Regions from separate parts of the Streptomyces sp. NPDC040589 genome, predicted to be linked through region 2. Evidence: riboswitches for the same ligand, from Rfam matches in the RefSeq annotation. Region 2 holds a riboswitch; the other holds the start of a gene.
The links. Region 2 has a riboswitch for thiamine pyrophosphate ahead of thiO (glycine oxidase ThiO). Riboswitches for the same ligand answer to the same signal wherever they lie in the genome.
Positions count from the first base shown of each region.

Region 1: it holds a riboswitch for thiamine pyrophosphate, as region 2 does, so the genes downstream of both, ACZ58V_RS00500 (thiamine ABC transporter substrate-binding protein) here and thiO (glycine oxidase ThiO) in region 2, are expected to answer to the same signal.

Region 1 covers NZ_JBVIWP010000001.1:123,289-131,466, reverse strand. Annotated here, with positions in the region: gene pyrH (UMP kinase) at 128-886, shown strand; gene frr (ribosome recycling factor) at 1,051-1,608, shown strand; gene ACZ58V_RS00515 (phosphatidate cytidylyltransferase) at 1,608-2,735, shown strand; gene ACZ58V_RS00510 (SRPBCC family protein) at 2,852-3,301, shown strand; gene rlmN (dual-specificity RNA methyltransferase RlmN) at 3,371-4,477, shown strand; TPP riboswitch at 4,517-4,623, shown strand; gene ACZ58V_RS00500 (thiamine ABC transporter substrate-binding protein) at 4,748-5,785, shown strand; gene ACZ58V_RS00495 (ABC transporter permease) at 5,761-7,434, shown strand; gene ACZ58V_RS00490 (ABC transporter ATP-binding protein) at 7,434-8,178, shown strand, end outside.
Region 2 covers NZ_JBVIWP010000006.1:440,022-448,199, reverse strand. Annotated here, with positions in the region: gene ACZ58V_RS27955 (sulfite oxidase-like oxidoreductase) at 1-607, shown strand, start outside; gene ACZ58V_RS27950 (deoxyribonuclease IV) at 613-1,491, opposite strand; gene pknB (Stk1 family PASTA domain-containing Ser/Thr kinase) at 1,552-3,486, opposite strand; gene ACZ58V_RS27940 (thiazole synthase) at 3,590-4,387, opposite strand; gene thiS (sulfur carrier protein ThiS) at 4,390-4,590, opposite strand; gene thiO (glycine oxidase ThiO) at 4,587-5,750, opposite strand; TPP riboswitch at 5,748-5,859, opposite strand; gene ACZ58V_RS27925 (avidin-fold protein) at 5,912-6,262, shown strand; gene ACZ58V_RS27920 (NAD(P)/FAD-dependent oxidoreductase) at 6,295-7,536, shown strand; gene ACZ58V_RS27915 (Rv2175c family DNA-binding protein) at 7,615-7,980, shown strand.

The sequences.
Region 1 (8,178 bases), on a different contig from region 2:
GCCGTCACATGGGTGGCGGACGACAGCAGATCTGACAAGGAGGCCATTGCCGTATGGGATGCGAAACACGCCCCACCGGCAATGGCCTTCTTGGTATGTGCAACACGTGAAAGAGGCGGAATCCCCCATGACCACCAAGCCCCAGAAGAGCGACGACGGCAAAGTGCGCGGCCGGTTTCTGCTGAAGCTGTCCGGAGAGGCCTTCTCCGGTGGCGGGGGCCTGGGCGTCGACCCCGACGTGGTGCACAAGATCGCCCGCGAGATCGCGGCCGTCGTACGCGACGGCGCGCAGGTCGCGGTCGTCATCGGCGGCGGCAACTTCTTCCGCGGCGCCGAACTCCAGCAGCGCGGCATGGACCGGGCCCGCTCCGACTACATGGGCATGCTCGGCACCGTCATGAACTGCCTCGCCCTCCAGGACTTCCTGGAGAAGGTGGGCGTGGAAACGCGCGTGCAGACCGCCATCACCATGGGCCAGGTCGCCGAGCCGTACATCCCGCTGCGCGCCGTACGGCATCTGGAGAAGGGCCGTGTGGTGATCTTCGGAGCCGGTATGGGCATGCCGTACTTCTCCACCGACACCACCGCCGCGCAGCGCGCCCTGGAGATCGACGCCGAGGCGCTGCTGATGGGCAAGAACGGCGTGGACGGGGTCTACGACTCCGACCCGAAGACCAACCCGGACGCGGTGAAGTTCGATCACCTCGGCTACGGCGAGGTCATCACCCGCGACCTGAAGGTCGCCGACGCCACGGCCGTCACGCTGTGCCGCGACAACAAACTCCCGATCGTGGTCTTCGAGCTCCTGGCGGAGGGCAACATCGGGCGCGCCGTCAAGGGTGAGAAGATCGGCACGCTCGTGGGGGACGCGGCCAGCCGGGACTGAGGACCCGCACCACCCCGTCCGGGGGACGGACGGGACGGAGCCGGGCCGGGGGATGGACAATGTCCTGCCGGTCGGGAACCGTGCAGGAAGAAGACGCGACGCAGCCGGCCGCCGCCCCACATGGAACCGCAGCCGGGCCTACTCAAGACACGCAGGAGCAAGTGGTGATCGAAGAGACCCTCCTCGAGGCCGAGGAGAAGATGGAGAAGGCCGTCGTGGTCGCCAAGGAGGACTTCGCCGCGATCCGCACCGGCCGTGCGCACCCGGCGATGTTCAACAAGATCGTGGCCGACTACTACGGCGCGCCGACGCCGATCAACCAGCTGGCTTCGTTCTCCGTGCCGGAGCCGCGCATGGCGGTAGTGACCCCGTTCGACAAGACGGCCCTGCGCAACATCGAGCAGGCGATCCGCGACTCCGACCTGGGCGTCAACCCGAGCAACGACGGCAACATCATCCGAGTGGTGTTCCCCGAGCTGACCGAGGAGCGCCGCCGCGAGTACATCAAGGTCGCCAAGAGCAAGGGCGAGGACGCGAAGATCTCCATTCGCTCCGTGCGCCGCAAGGCCAAGGAGGCCATCGACAAGCTGATCAAGGACGGCGAGGTCGGCGAGGACGAGGGCCGCCGTGCGGAGAAGGAGCTCGACGACACCACCGCGAAGTACGTCGCGCAGGTGGACGAGCTCCTGAAGCACAAGGAAGCGGAGCTGCTCGAGGTCTGATGAACGACTCTTCCTGGGGGGCGCCGCCACAGGCCGGGTACTGGGGGCCCACCGACCAAGGGCATGGCCACGGGCACATCCAGAGCCCTGGCCATGGGTACGTCCAGGGGGCCGCCCCGGCGGGTCCCGCATACGATGCGTATGAAGCGCCTCAGACTCGCCCCATGCCCAGCGTGCCTGACCTAGCCGGCCACGGCGAAAACCAGGATGACGACCGGAGGGCTGCTCGGCTGAGCGGCCCCCCGGTCCGAAACGAGACGAATCCGGAACCCATGCCCGACGCCTCGCAGCCGGCACCCAAGCCGCCGAAGAAGAGCGCGGGTCGCGACCTGAGTGCGGCGATAGGGGTCGGGGTCGGGCTCGGTGCGGTGATCGTCGCGTCGCTGTTCGTCGTCAAGGCCGTGTTCGTCGGCGTCGTCGCGGTCGCCGTCGTGGTCGGCCTGTGGGAGCTGACCAAGCGGCTGGACGAACGCAAGGGCATCCGGGCGCCGCTCGTTCCGCTCGCGCTCGGCGGTGCCGCGATGGTCGTCGCCGGGTACGTCCGGGGCGCCGAGGGCGCCTGGGTCGCCATGGCGCTCACCACCCTGGCCGTGCTCGTCTGGCGTATGACGGAACCGCCCGAGGGCTACCTCAGGGACGTCACAGCGGGCGTCTTCGCGGCGTTCTACGTGCCGTTCCTGGCGACCTTCGTCGCGATGATGCTGACCGCGGACGACGGGCCGCAGCGGGTGCTCACCTTCCTGCTGCTCACGGTCGTCAGCGACACCGGTGCCTACGCCGTCGGCTGGCGCTTCGGCCGGAACAAGCTCGCCCCGCGCATCAGCCCCGGCAAGACCCGCGAGGGCCTGCTCGGCGCGGTCGCCTTCGCCATGGTCGCGGGCGCGCTGTGCATGGAGTTCCTCATCGACGGCGGTGCCTGGTGGCAGGGGCTGGTACTCGGCCTCGCGGTCGCGGTCAGCGCCACGCTCGGCGACCTCGGCGAGTCCATGATCAAGCGGGACCTCGGCATCAAGGACATGGGCACGCTGCTGCCAGGTCACGGCGGCATCATGGACCGGCTGGACTCCTTGCTGCCCACGGCTCCGGTGGTGTGGCTGCTGCTCGTGCTCTTCGTGGGGTCCGGCTGAGCCGGTCTCTTCCAGCGAGCTCCCGTCCTTGTGGGCGGGAGCTCGCTGTCGTTCCGGGGAGGCAGCGGAAGGCGCCGAGTGGGACGATTCAGGTGTAGGCCGCAAAGGGGGACATCATGTCCAGCATTCGACAGACCATCGATGTCGACCGGCGTCCCGAGGATGTCTACGACTACGTCATGGACACCCCGCGCATGCCGGAGTGGCAGCTGAGCGCCGTGTCCGCGGAACGCCTCGACGAGGGGCCCGTCGGTATCGGTACCAAGGTCCGCGTGACCCGGCACGTCGGGCGCCGCGTCATGCCGATGACCATGGAAGTCACCGAGTACGACCCGCCCCGCACCTGGGGCATGCGCGGCGTCGACGGCCCCGTCCGGGCGCGGGTGCACGGCGAGGTCGAACCGTTCGACGAGGGACAGCGCTCCCACGTGACGATCGACGTCGACTTCGAGGGCCACGGCGTCGGCAAGGTCCTGGTGCCGCTCGTCGTCCGCCCCCAGGTCCGCAAGGAACTCCCGCGCAACGAGCAACTCCTCAAGGACCGGCTGGAGCACACGGGCGAGTAGAACGCCTCTCTCCGGGTGTCGCAGGCGGGGTGCGGGCCACCGCTGACGATCTGCGACACTGGTTGGGCCATGCCTAAGCCCGGAGAACTCACTTTCGTAGCCCCCCGCGGAGCCAAGAAGCCGCCGCGGCATCTCGCTGATCTCACTCCTGCCGAGCGCAAGGAGGCGGTCGCCGCTGTCGGGGAGAAGCCGTTTCGTGCCAAGCAGCTCTCGCAGCACTACTTCGCGCGGTACGCGCACGAGCCGGAGCAGTGGACCGATATTCCGGCCGGTGCCCGGGGGAAGCTGCGGGAGGCGTTGCTGCCCGAGCTGATGAGCGTCGTGCGGCATCTGTCGACCGACCAGGGCACCACGCGCAAGACGCTGTGGCGGCTGTTCGACGGGACGCTCGTCGAGTCCGTGCTGATGCGGTACCCGGACCGGGTGACCATGTGCATCAGCTCGCAGGCGGGATGCGGGATGAACTGCCCGTTCTGCGCGACCGGGCAGGCGGGTCTGGACCGGAATCTGTCCACCGCCGAGATCGTGCACCAGATCGTGGACGGCATGCGGGCCCTCAGGGACGGCGAGGTCCCCGGCGGTCCGGCGCGGCTCAGCAACATCGTGTTCATGGGCATGGGCGAGCCGCTCGCGAACTACAACCGGGTCATCGGTTCCATCCGGCGGCTCACCGACCCCGAGCCCGACGGGGTGGGGCTCTCCCAGCGCGGGATCACCGTCTCGACGGTCGGTCTCGTCCCGGCGATCCACCGGTTCGCCGACGAGGGCTTCAAATGCCGGCTGGCCATCTCGCTGCACGCGCCCGACGACGAGCTGCGCGACACCCTCGTCCCCGTCAACACACGGTGGAAGGTCCGGGAGGTGCTGGACGCCGGGTTCGAGTACAGCGCCAAGTCCGGGCGGCGGCTGTCCATCGAGTACGCCCTGATCCGGGACATCAACGACCAGGCCTGGCGTGGTGACCGGCTCGGGCGGCTGCTCAAGGGCAAGCCGGTGCATGTGAATCTGATTCCGCTGAACCCGACGCCCGGGTCGAAGTGGACGGCCTCACGGCCCGAGGACGAGAAGGCGTTCGTGGAGGCCATCGCCGCCCATGGTGTGCCGGTGACGGTCCGGGACACCCGTGGACAGGAGATCGACGGGGCGTGTGGTCAGCTCGCGGCCACCGAACGGTAGTCTGACCGGCGTAAGAACATCTGCATATCCGACACCTGCATATTCCGACAGGGGAGCGCCACAGCGCTGAGAGTGCGGCACACGGCCGCAGACCCTCCGAACCTGGCCCAGGTCATTCTGGGTAGGGAGATCGGTCATCACTCGAGCTGTTGCGCCCTGCCCGGGATCCCCTGAGTTCCCGGGCGGGGCCGCGTCTTCTCCTGGTCATCCAGGAGGAATCCAGTGAGTAACAAGAGCAAGCGGCTGACGGCTGTGGTCGTCGGGCTCGGCATGGTCGGCACGCTCGCCGCCTGCGGGTCGTCCGACGGCGGCCAGGGGTCCGGCGACTCCAAGACCGTGACCCTCGTCAGCCATGACTCGTGGGCCGCGTCCAAGGGCGTCATCGCCGCCTTCGAGAAGCAGTCCGGCTACAAGGTCGACGTCCTGGAGGACGGCGACGCCGGGCAGGCCGTGAACAAGGCGATCCTGACCAAGGACAACCCGCAGGGCGACGTCTTCTTCGGCGTCGACAACACCCTGCTGTCCCGTGCCCTCGACAACGGCCTGTTCCAGCCGTACGAGGCGAAGGGGGCAGAGCAGGTCAAGGCCGAGTACCGGGCCGACCAGGACCAGCACCGGGTCACGCCCGTCGACACCGGCGACATCTGCGTCAACTACGACAAGAAGTACTTCGCCGACCACAAGCTGGAGCCGCCGAAGAGCTTCGACGACCTGGTCGAGCCCCGGTACAAGAACCTGCTCGTGACCGAGAACGCCTCCGCTTCCTCGCCCGGCCTCGGTTTCCTGCTCGGCACCGCCGCGAAGTACGGCGACGAGGGCTGGCAGGGCTACTGGAAGAAGCTCAAGGCCAATGGCGTGAAGGTCGTCGACGGCTGGGAGCAGGCCTACAACGAGGAGTTCTCCGGCTCGGCCGGCGGCAAGAAGGCCAAGGGCGAGAGGCCGCTCGTCGTGTCGTACGCCTCCTCGCCGCCCGCCGAGGTCATCTTCGCCGACCCCAAGCCGGGCACGGCACCGACCGGGGTCGCCGAGGGCACCTGCTTCCGGCAGGTCGAGTACGCCGGGCTGCTGAGCAACGCGAAGAACACCAAGGGCGGCAAGGCGTTCCTCGACTTCCTGCTCACCAAGAAGTTCCAGGAGGACATGCCGCTCAACATGTTCGTGTACCCGGTGCGCGAGGGCGCCCAGGTGCCGCCGGAGTTCGTGAAGTTCGGGCCGCAGGCGAAGGATCCCGAGACCCTGGACCCGGCGAAGATCGCCGACCACCGTGACCAGTGGGTCAAGTCGTGGACCTCACTCGTACTGAAGTAGCCGTCCGCGAGGACCGTCGCGGGAGCGCGGCGCGGTTCGGGCTCATCGCCCTGCCCGTCGCGTTCTTCGCGGCGTTCTTCGCCTACCCCGTCGCCGCGATCGTCGCGCGCGGCCTGAAGGTCGACGGGGCCTGGCGGTTCGGGCGGATCGGGGAGGTGCTGGCGCAGTCCGACGTCCGGCACGTCCTGTGGTTCACCACCTGGCAGGCGTTCGTCTCCACCGCGCTCACCCTGCTGATCGCGCTCCCCGGCGCGTATGTCTTCGCGCGCTTCGACTTCCGGGGCAAGCAGGTCCTGCGGGCGGTCGTGACCGTCCCGTTCGTGCTGCCGACGGTCGTCGTCGGTACGGCGTTCCTGGCGCTGGTCGGGCGGGGCGGGCTGCTCGACGAGCTGTGGGGCGTACGGCTGGACACCACCGTGTGGGCGATCCTGCTCGCGCACGTCTTCTTCAACTACGCGGTCGTCGTACGGACCGTCGGCGGGCTCTGGGCGCAGCTGGACCCGCGGCAGGAGGAGGCCGCGCGGATGCTCGGGGCGTCGCCCTGGAAGGCCTGGCGGCAGGTGACGCTGCCGGCGCTCGGGCCCGCGGTGGCCGCCGCCGCGCTCATGGTCTTCCTGTTCACCTTCACCTCCTTCGGTGTCGTCCAGATCCTCGGCGGGCCCACCTTCTCGACCCTGGAGGTGGAGATCTACCGGCAGACGTCGGAGATCTTCGACCTGTCCACGGCGGCCGTGCTGACGCTGATCCAGTTCGTCGCCGTGGGCGCGATCCTCGCCCTGCACGCCTGGACCGTACGGCGGCGGGAGACCGCGCTGCGGCTGGTGGACGCGTCGGTGACGGCGCGCCGGCCGCGCGGCGCCGGGCAGTGGGCGCTGCTGGGCGGGGTGCTTCTCACGGTCGTCGTATTGCTTCTGCTGCCGCTCGCCGTGCTGGTCCAGCGGTCCCTGGACGCGCCCGGCTTCGGCTACTACCGCGCGCTGACCAGGGCGGACGGCGGGATCTTCCTGGTGGCGCCGATCGAGGCGATCGGCAACTCGCTGGAGTACGCCGTCGCCGCCACCGTGATCGCCGTGGTGATCGGGGGACTCGCCGCCGTCGCGCTCACCCGCCGGGACGCCGGGCGGTTCGTGCGCGGCTTCGACGCGCTGCTGATGCTGCCGCTCGGGGTGTCGGCCGTGACCGTCGGCTTCGGGTTCCTGATCGCCCTCGACGAGCCGCCGCTGGACCTGAGGTCCTCGTGGATCCTGGTGCCGCTCGCGCAGGCGCTGGTCGGGGTGCCGTTCGTCGTCCGGACCATGCTGCCCGTGCTGCGGGCGGTGGACGCGCGGCTGCGGGAGGCGGCCTCGGTGCTCGGAGCCTCGCCCTGGCGGGTGTGGCGGGAGGTGGACCTGCCGATGGTGCGACGGGCGCTGCTGATCGCGGCCGGGTTCGCCTTCGCGGTGTCGCTCGGGGAGTTCGGGGCGACGGTATTCATCGCGCGGCCCGACAACCCGACGCTGCCGGTGGCCGTGGCGCGGCTGCTGGGACGGCCCGGGGACCTCAACTACGGCCAGGCGATGGCCCTTTCGACGATTCTGATGGTGGTGTGCGCCGTGGCCCTGCTGGTGCTGGAGAGGCTCAGGACCGCCGACCGGACAGGGGAGTTCTGATGCTGCTGGCTCTGCGGGGCGCGACGGTCCGTTTCGGCGGGCGGGCCGTGCTGGACGCCGTCGATCTGGAGGTCGCCGAGCACGAGATCGTGTGCGTGCTCGGGCCCAGCGGCAGCGGCAAGTCGACCCTGCTGCGGGCCGTGGCCGGGCTGCAGCCGCTCGACTCCGGGCGGGTGTCGCTGGACGGGCGCGACCAGGCCGGCGTGCCCGCGCACCGGCGCGGGGTCGGGCTGATGTTCCAGGACCACCAGCTGTTCCCGCAGCGGGACGTGGGCGGCAACGTCGCCTTCGGGCTACGGATGCGCGGGGTGTCGAAGCGGCAACAGGCCGATCACGTACAGGAGTTGCTGGACCTCGTCGGACTGCCGGGCGCGGCCCGCCGGGCCGTCGCCGCGCTGTCCGGCGGGGAGCAGCAGCGGGTGGCGCTGGCCCGGGCCCTCGCGCCGAGTCCCAGGCTGCTGATGCTGGACGAGCCGCTGGGCCAGCTCGACCGGTCGCTGAGGGAGCGGCTGGTCGTGGAACTGCGCGAGCTGTTCGGCCGGTTGGGCACGACCGTGCTCGCCGTGACGCACGACCAGGGGGAGGCCTTCGCGCTGGCCGACCGGGTCGTGGTGATGCGGGACGGGCGGATCGCCCAGTCCGGTACGCCGCTTCAGGTGTGGCAGCGGCCGGCCGACGCGTTCGTGGCCCGTTTCCTCGGCTTCGAGAACGTCGTCGAGGCGACGGTGGGCGCGGAGGCCGCGG
Region 2 (8,178 bases):
AGCGGGAGCGACGCAGCCCGGGCTTCCGCCGGGACAGCGATTGCAGCGCGGCTGGCCGGTCACGCACTACGGGCCCGTCCCCAAGTTCCGGCCCGAGCGCTGGGAGTTCAGGGTCTTCGGCGCCACCGCCGGCGGCGGCAAGCACTGCTGGACCCACGAGGAGTTCACGGCCCTGCCGTACACCACCGTCGTGGCCGATCTGCACTGCGTCACGAAGTTCAGCATGCTGGGCGCCGAGTGGGGCGGGGTCCCCGCGCGCACCCTCCTCGACATCGCTCCGCCCGCGGACGACGTCACCCATGTGATGGTGTGGGCCGAGTACGGATTCAGCTCCAACCTCCGGCTGTCCGACTTCGCCTCCGAGCAGGCCCTGTTCGCCACCCACAAGGACGGCGAACTCCTCACCGCCGAGCACGGCTTCCCGCTGCGCCTGATCGTGCCCCACCTCTACGCCTGGAAGGGCCCCAAGTGGGTGCGCGGCGTGGAGTACATGACCGCCGACCGGCGCGGTTTCTGGGAGGAGCGCGGCTACCACAACCTCGGTGACCCGTGGCAGGAGCAGCGCTACTCGTACCAGGAGGGGCCCGGGGACGGCCCCGACCTCTGACATCGTCAGCAGTCGCGCAGCTTCTTCAGCCGCTCCACGTCCGCCGCGTGCCCCTCCTTGCCGCCCGGCGTCTCGATGATCAGCGGCACGCCCTCGGTCGCGGGGTGCGTCATCAGGGCCCGGAAGGGGTCCTCGCCGATGTGGCCCACGCCGATGTTCTCGTGCCGGTCCTTGTGCGCGCCCACCACGTCCTTGGAGTCGTTGGCGTGGATCAGCTTCAGCCGGCCCTCGCCGACGGTGTCCACCAGCAGGTCCAGCGTCTGGTGCATGCCGCTCGGGCCGGTCAGGTCGTGCCCCGCGGCGAAGATGTGGCAGGTGTCCAGGCACACGCCGAGCATCGGGTGGGCGTCCAGCGCCTCGAAGTACGGGCCGAAGTCCCAGGTCCGCGAGCACAGCGAGGCGCCCTGGCCGGCGGTCGACTCCAGCAGCAGATACGGGTCGTCGTCATGGGTCAGCTCGTCGAGCAGCGGCAGCAGCCGCTCCCGCACCTGCTTCAGCGCCACGGACCGCTCCCGGCCCCCGGTCGCGCTGCCGGTGTGCACGACCACGCCCAGCGCCCCGATCTCCCGCCCGCGGCGCAGCGAGTGCCGCAGCGACTCCACCGACTTCTCCACGGTCGCCTCGGTGTGCGAGCCGAAGTTGATCAGGTAGGGAGCGTGGACGTACGCCGGGATCGACTCGGCCTCGCACGCCGCGCGGAACGCCTCGTCCTGCCGGGGGTTCCCGGTCGGTGTGGCCCAGCCGCGCGGGTTGGCGACGAAGACCTGGACGGTCTCCGCCCTCAGATCACGGGCGTACGACAGACCGACGGAGTGCAGCCCACCGGCCACGGGGATGTGGCCGCCCACCGGGTTGCGGGAGGGGCCGGACAGCTGATTGTTCACCCGTTCAGGGTGTCATGCGGCCGGCCCCGCTCCGTCCACGGGCTCCCGGCCCGTGCTCGGTCACCTGATCTTGATGGTGATCGTCGAACCCTTGGGCGCGGTCTCGCCGCCCTCGACGGACTGTCCCTTGACCTCGTCGCCGAACAGGCCGAGCAGACCGCGGTCCTCGTCGACCTGGAACCCGGCGCTCTCCAGTGCTTGCGTGGCGTCGTCGACGTTCTGGCCGACCACGTCCGGCACCTCGATCATCTCGGGGCCCTTGGAGAGCGTCAGCGTCACCGTGTCGCCCTCTGCCGCACGGCCGCCGGCGTTCGGGCTCTGCTTGGCGACCTGGCCCTTGTCGAACTCGGAGGAGTTGACGCGCTCGGTGGCGATCTTGACCTTGAGCCCGGCGTCCTGCAGCTGCGCCCGGGCATCGGCTTCGTCCGCGCCGGTGACGTCGGGGATGTCGATGGGGCTGCCCTTGCTGACGACGAGCGCGACGGCCGTGCCCGCGCGCACCTTCGTGCCGTCAGCGGGCCGCGCGGAGATCACCGAGCCCTTCGGCACGTCCTCGCTGAACTCCCGGGTGACCATGCCCGGCTCAAGACCGTCCTCCTTCAGCTGGGCCCGCGCCTTGGCCAGCTTCTGGCCCTCGAGGGCGGGCACCCGCACCGTCTCGGGGCCGTCGGAGACGGTGATGCTCACCGAGTCGCTGCCGCGGATGCGCGTCCCGGGCTTCGGGTCGGAGCTGATGATCTGACCCCGCTCCACGGTGTCGCTGTAGGCGTGCTCGACCTTGCCGAGATCCAGCCCGGCGTCCTCCAGCCGGCTCTCGGCCTGGGACTGGGTCTTGGCCAGCAGCGGGGGGACCTCGGTGAACTGGCCCGAGTTGATGTACCAGATGCCGGCGCCGAGGCCCAGTACGAGCAGAACGGCGACGACGATCGCCAGCGGGCCGCGCCGGGACCCCGGGCGGCGCCGGGACGGCGGGGGCGGCGGGGACTCGAAACGGCTGGTGCGGTTGAGCGCCGCCTCGGACGTCTCGTCGTCCTCGTTGACCGGCAGCGGGCGCACCATGGCGAGCGCGCGCGGGATCACGCTCGTACGGTCGTCGGCGCCGTCGTGCTCGGCGGTGAGCGCCTGCGGCGGCACCACGTCCAGCTGCTCCGCGCTCAGCCCGGCGCGCCCGTCGCGGACCTGCGCGAGCAGCGCCACCGCGTCGTGCGGGCGGACGTCCGGGGTGCGGGCGGTCGCCGAGGCCACCATCTCGTCCAGCTCGTAGGCCAGACCGGGCACGGCGGCCGACGGCGGCGGGACGTCCTCGTGCAGGTGCTTGTAAAGGATCACGGCCGGGGAGTCCCCGTCGTGCGGCTTGTCGCCGGTCAGCATCTCGTACAGCATCACCCCGCACGCGTACACGTCGACGCGGGGGTCCGCGGTGCCGTTCTCTATCTGCTCGGGCGCGAGGTACGCGACCGTGCCGAGCACGGTCCCTGTGGTGTTCGTCACCGTGTCCACGGCCCGTACGAGTCCGAAGTCGGCGACCTTCACCCGGCCGTCGTCCCCTATCAGGACGTTCTCGGGCTTCATGTCCCGGTGCACGAATCCGGCGCGGTGGGCGGCGCCCAGCGCGGCCAGCACCGGCTCCAGGATGTCCAGGGCGGCGCGCGGCTGCAGGGCCCCGCGCTCGCGCAGCACGTCCCGCAGGGTGCAGCCCGCGACGTACTCCATGGCGAGATAGACGTAACTGCCGTCGGTGCCCTGGTCGAAGACCTGCACCACGTTCGGATGGGCCAGTCGGGCGACGGACTTCGCCTCGCGGATGAACCGCTCGACGAACGAGCCGTCGACGGCGAGCGAGGGGTGCATCACCTTGAGCGCGAGAACGCGGTCCAGCCGGGTGTCCACAGCCCGGTAGACCGTCGCCATCCCGCCGACGGCGATTCGCGCGTCGATGCGATACCGGCCGTCGAGCACCTGCCCGACCAAGGGGTCCTGAAGGGTCGTGTCCACGCAGGCGAGTGTACGAGCCACGACCGACAGCCCGCCGCCCCGGCTGTTTTCGGGGCGGGACTGCAGCTGACCTGTGACGTGTGTCCCGGCCCGCCGCCACCGCTCACCGGAAAGCGGGCCGCTCCGGATCCAGTACGGCCACGCCCTCGGTCGGAGACGACGCCTCCGCGAAATGCCGCCGCGGAATGCGCCCGGCCCGGTACGCCAGCCGCCCCGCCTCCACGGCATGCCGCATCGCGTCGGCCATCAGGACCGGCTCCTGCGCCCGCGTCACCGCCGAGGCGAGCATCACACCCGCGCAGCCCAGCTCCATCGCCAGCGCCGCGTCCGACGCGGTACCCGCCCCGGCGTCCAGGATCACCGGCACGCGCGCGTGCTCGACGATCAGCTGGAAGTTGTGCGGGTTGCGGATGCCGAGCCCGGAACCGATCGGTGAGCCGAGCGGCATGATCGCCGCGCAGCCGGCGTCCTCCAGCTTGCGGGCCAGCACGGGGTCGTCATTGGTGTACGGCAGCACCGTGAACCCGTCGTCGACCAGCGTCTCGGCCGCCTCCAGCGTCTCGATCGGATCCGGCAGCAGCGTGCGCTCGTCGGCGATGACCTCCAGCTTGACCAGGTCGGTGCCGAGGGCCTCACGCGCGAGACGGGCCGTGAGGACGGCCTCTCCGGCGGTGAAACAGCCCGCCGTGTTGGGCAGCACCCGGATGCCGAGCCGGTCCAGGACGGACAGCACGGAACCGTGCACCGAGGGGTTCACCCGGCGCATCGCGACCGTCGTCAGCTCCGTCCCGGACGCGACGAGCGAACGCTCCAGCACGTCGAGGCTGGGCGCCCCGCCCGTACCCATGATCAGGCGGGACGTGAAGGACGTACCACCGAGGACAAACGGATCGTCGGCCATGGTCAGCCTCCTTGGACGGCGGTGAGGACTTCCACGCGGTCCCCCTCTGCCAGGGGAGTGGACGGCCACTGTGCGCGCGGGACGACGGTTTCGTTGAGGGCGGCGGCCACTCCGGAGGGTGAGACGGTGAGCGACCTCACGACGGTGTCGAGAGCCGTGCCGGGCCGGACGTCGCGGGGCTCCCCGTTGACGGAGATGTTCATACGGGCTGCTCCGTGAGTGCGGTGACGGTACTGAAGCGCTTCGGGGTGAAGGGACGGGCCTCCTCGGGGAGTTCGCCCGTAGCCAGGACGTGCGCCATGGCCTCGCCGGTCACCGGCGTGAGCAGGACACCGTTGCGGTAGTGCCCCGTGGCCAGCAGCAGGCCCTCCAGTCCGGTCGGGCCGAGCAGCGGCGCGTTGTCGGGGGAACCGGGCCGCAGTCCCGCCCGGGTCTCCGTGAACGGCAGCTCGGTGATGCCCGGGACCAGCTCGTGCGCGTCGCGCAGCAGCTCGTACACGCCGCCCGCGGTCACGGTGGTGTCCCAGCCCAGCTCCTCGCTGGTCGCCCCGATGACCAGCTCGCCGCTCTCGCGCGGCACCAGGTAGACATGGCTGCCGCGCACGACCGCGCGCACCGTCCGGCTCAGGAAGGGCCCGTGCCGCTCGGGCATGGCCAGCCGTACGACCTGCCCCTTCACCGGTCGCACGGGCGGCAGCACGTCCCCGGGGACGCCCGCGAGCCGCCCGCTGAGGCTGCCCCCGGCCAGCACCACCTGGCCCGCGTCCAGCGCGGTCCCGTCGGCCGTGACGACGCCCGTGGCCCGGTCCCGTACGACGGTGAGCCGCTCCGCCCACGCCCGGTGGAAGACCACCCCCGCCCGCTCGCACGCCGTCACCAGCGCCCCGGACAGCCGCCGCGGGTCGATCTGGTGGTCGCCGTCGACCCGCAGCCCGCCGCGCACGCCCGGCGCGAGCATCGGCTCCAGGCGACGGCACTCCCGCCCCGACAGCCACTGCGACTCCAGGCCGGACCGCTGCTGCAGGGCGTGCAGTTCACGCAGGTGGGCCCGGTCGTCGGCGTCCAGGGCCACGGCGAGCGTGCCGCAGCGGCGATAGCCGAGGTCGTGGCCGGTCAGCTCGGTGAGCTCGGCGGCGAAGTCCGGGTAGCGCCGGGCGGAGGCGAGGTTCAGCCCGAGCAGGGTCTGCTCGCCGTAGTGCAGTTCCGTGACGGCGGCCAGCATGCCGGCCGCCACCTGTGCGGCCCCGCCGCCCGGCTCGGGGTCCACCACGGCCGTGGCGAGCCCGCGTTGTGCGGCCCGCCACGCGGTGACCAGGCCGACGATGCCGCCCCCGATGACGAGGACGTCTGACGTTCGCGACATGGGCGTCCAGCCCCTCCCTTCGCCGGCATGACCCGGATCAGGTTCGTACGGTCGGAGGCCGCCAGCCTCCCTCTCAGCCCAGTGCGTCCGGGCTCCCGCGAGTGCTCTAGGTTGGCCACCCTAGCCCGATGCCGTATGTCGCAGTAAGGGAGCCTCCGTCCATGGCCCGATCCCTCGACGGTCTTCTCCTCGCCCCGGTCGCCGACCAGGCGCCGGGCCAGGTGGGGACCCGCACCCGGTTCACGTACCACGAGAAGGACGGCGAGATCTGGGCCGAGTACACGGGCGGCGACGTCGTACGCGGCCACCTCGTGGGTACCCGGGAAGGCGACAGGCTGGACTTCCGGTACGTACAGCTCAAGCAGGACGGAACCACCTCCTCCGGGCACTGTGTGTCGACGGTCGTGGAGCTGCCCGACGGGCGGGTGCGGCTGGAGGAGACGTGGGAGTGGGAGTCCCAGCAGGGCAGCGGGACGAGCATTGTGGAGCAGGTCACTGCGCATGAGCACTGACTGACGAAACGTCAGGTGTCTATGGTGATCAGGTGAGCGAGCAGACACAGGAACCAGGTCCGTCAGCGCCGCGGCGCGTGGTCGTGGCGGGTGCGGGCATGGCCGGTGTGCAGACCGCGGTCGCCCTGCGGGAGCAGGGATTCACCGGCACCGTGATCCTCATCGGCGCCGAACCCCACCAGCCGTACGACCGGCCCCCGTTGTCCAAGGCCGTCCTGCTCGGCAAGGCCGAGGGCTCCGCCTTCGACCTCGACTTCGAGGCCCTCGGCATCGAACTTCGACTCGGCTGCGAGGTGCTGGGCCTGCGCCCCGGCGATCACGAGCTGGACACCGAGGACGGGCCCGTGCCGTACGACGCCCTCGTCGTCGCGACCGGCGCCGAACCGGTCCGGCTGCCCGGCGCGGAGGGCGTGCCGGGCGTGCATCTGCTGCGCACCCTGGACGACGCCGAGCGGCTGCGGCCCGTGCTGGCCCGCAAGCACGACATCGTGGTCGTCGGCGCGGGCTGGATCGGCGCGGAGTTCGCCACCGCCGCGCGCGAGGCGGGCTGCGCGGTGACCGTCGTGGAGGCCGCCGAACGGCCGCTCGCCGGGGCACTGCCCGCCGAGGTCGCGGCCCCGATGGCCGGCTGGTACGCCGACGCGGGGGCGGTGCTGCGCACGCACGCGCGCGTGGAGCGCGTCGAGCCCGGGGCGGTGCTCCTCGACGACGGCACGCGGCTGCCGGCGGGCGCGGTCGTGGTCGGCATCGGCGCCCGCCCCGCCACGGCGTGGCTGGCCGGCTCCGGAGTGGAGCTCGGTGCCCAGGGCGAGATCGTGTCCGACCAGCACCTGCGTACGTCGGTGCCGGACGTGTACGCGGTCGGCGACTGCGCCTCCTTCCCCTCGGGGCGGTACGGCGAGCGCCTGCTGGTGCACCACTGGGACAACGCCCTCCAGGGGCCGCGCACGGTGGCCCTGAACATCGTCGGCCGGGCCTCGGGGGAGGCCCCGGCGGTGTACGACCCGGTGCCGTACTTCTGGTCCGAGCAGTTCGGGCGGTTCGTGCAGTACGCCGGGCATCACGCGGGCGCCGACACGACCCTGTGGCGGGGCGACCCGGCCGGGCCGGCCTGGACGGTCTGCTGGCTCCGCGGCGACCGCCTGGTCGCGCTGCTGGCGGTGGGCCGCCCCCGGGACCTGGCGCAGGGACGTCGCCTGATCGAGTCGGGCGCCGCGATGAATCCGGTGCTGCTGGAGGACCCGGCGAGGCCGCTGAAGGCGGCGACGGCGTAGCTGTCGAGGAGCGCGTTGTCCGCCCGGGCGGGCCGGGCTGACTTCCGACTGTCAGTGGGGGATGGCAGGCTGGTTTCCGTGACCGAGATTGACGCAAAGATCGATGCTCTCGTCCCCGCCTGGCTCACCCTCCCCGACATCGCCGAACAGTTCGGTGTCGAGGTGACGCGTGTGCGGCAGCTGGTCAAGGACGGCCAGCTCATCGCCGTACGCCGAGGTGAGAACCGCGCGCTGCACGTCCCCGCCGCCTTCATCGACGGGGACAAGGTCGTCAAGGGCCTGTCCGGGACCCTGACCCTCCTGCGGGACGACGGCTTCACGGACGAGGAGATGCTGGAGTGGCTCTTCACCCCCGACCCGAGCCTGCCCGGCACCCCGGCGCAGGCACTGAGTGAGAATCGCGGCACGGAGGTGAAGCGCCGCGCCCAGGCGCTCGCGGTCTGAACCGACCTCGACGGAACAACCGTCCGGTGCCGTGCGAGCGGGGCCGGACCTGAACAACTGCCCGGAGTGCGGGCCGCGGCCCGTGGGGCCACGGCCCCGGGGTGGCTCGCGCCCGGTTCGGGGCGTGGGCCACCCCGGGGCGGGCGGTTCCGGACCCCTACCGGGGGCCGTGGGCTGCCCGGCCCGGGGCGGCTCTCC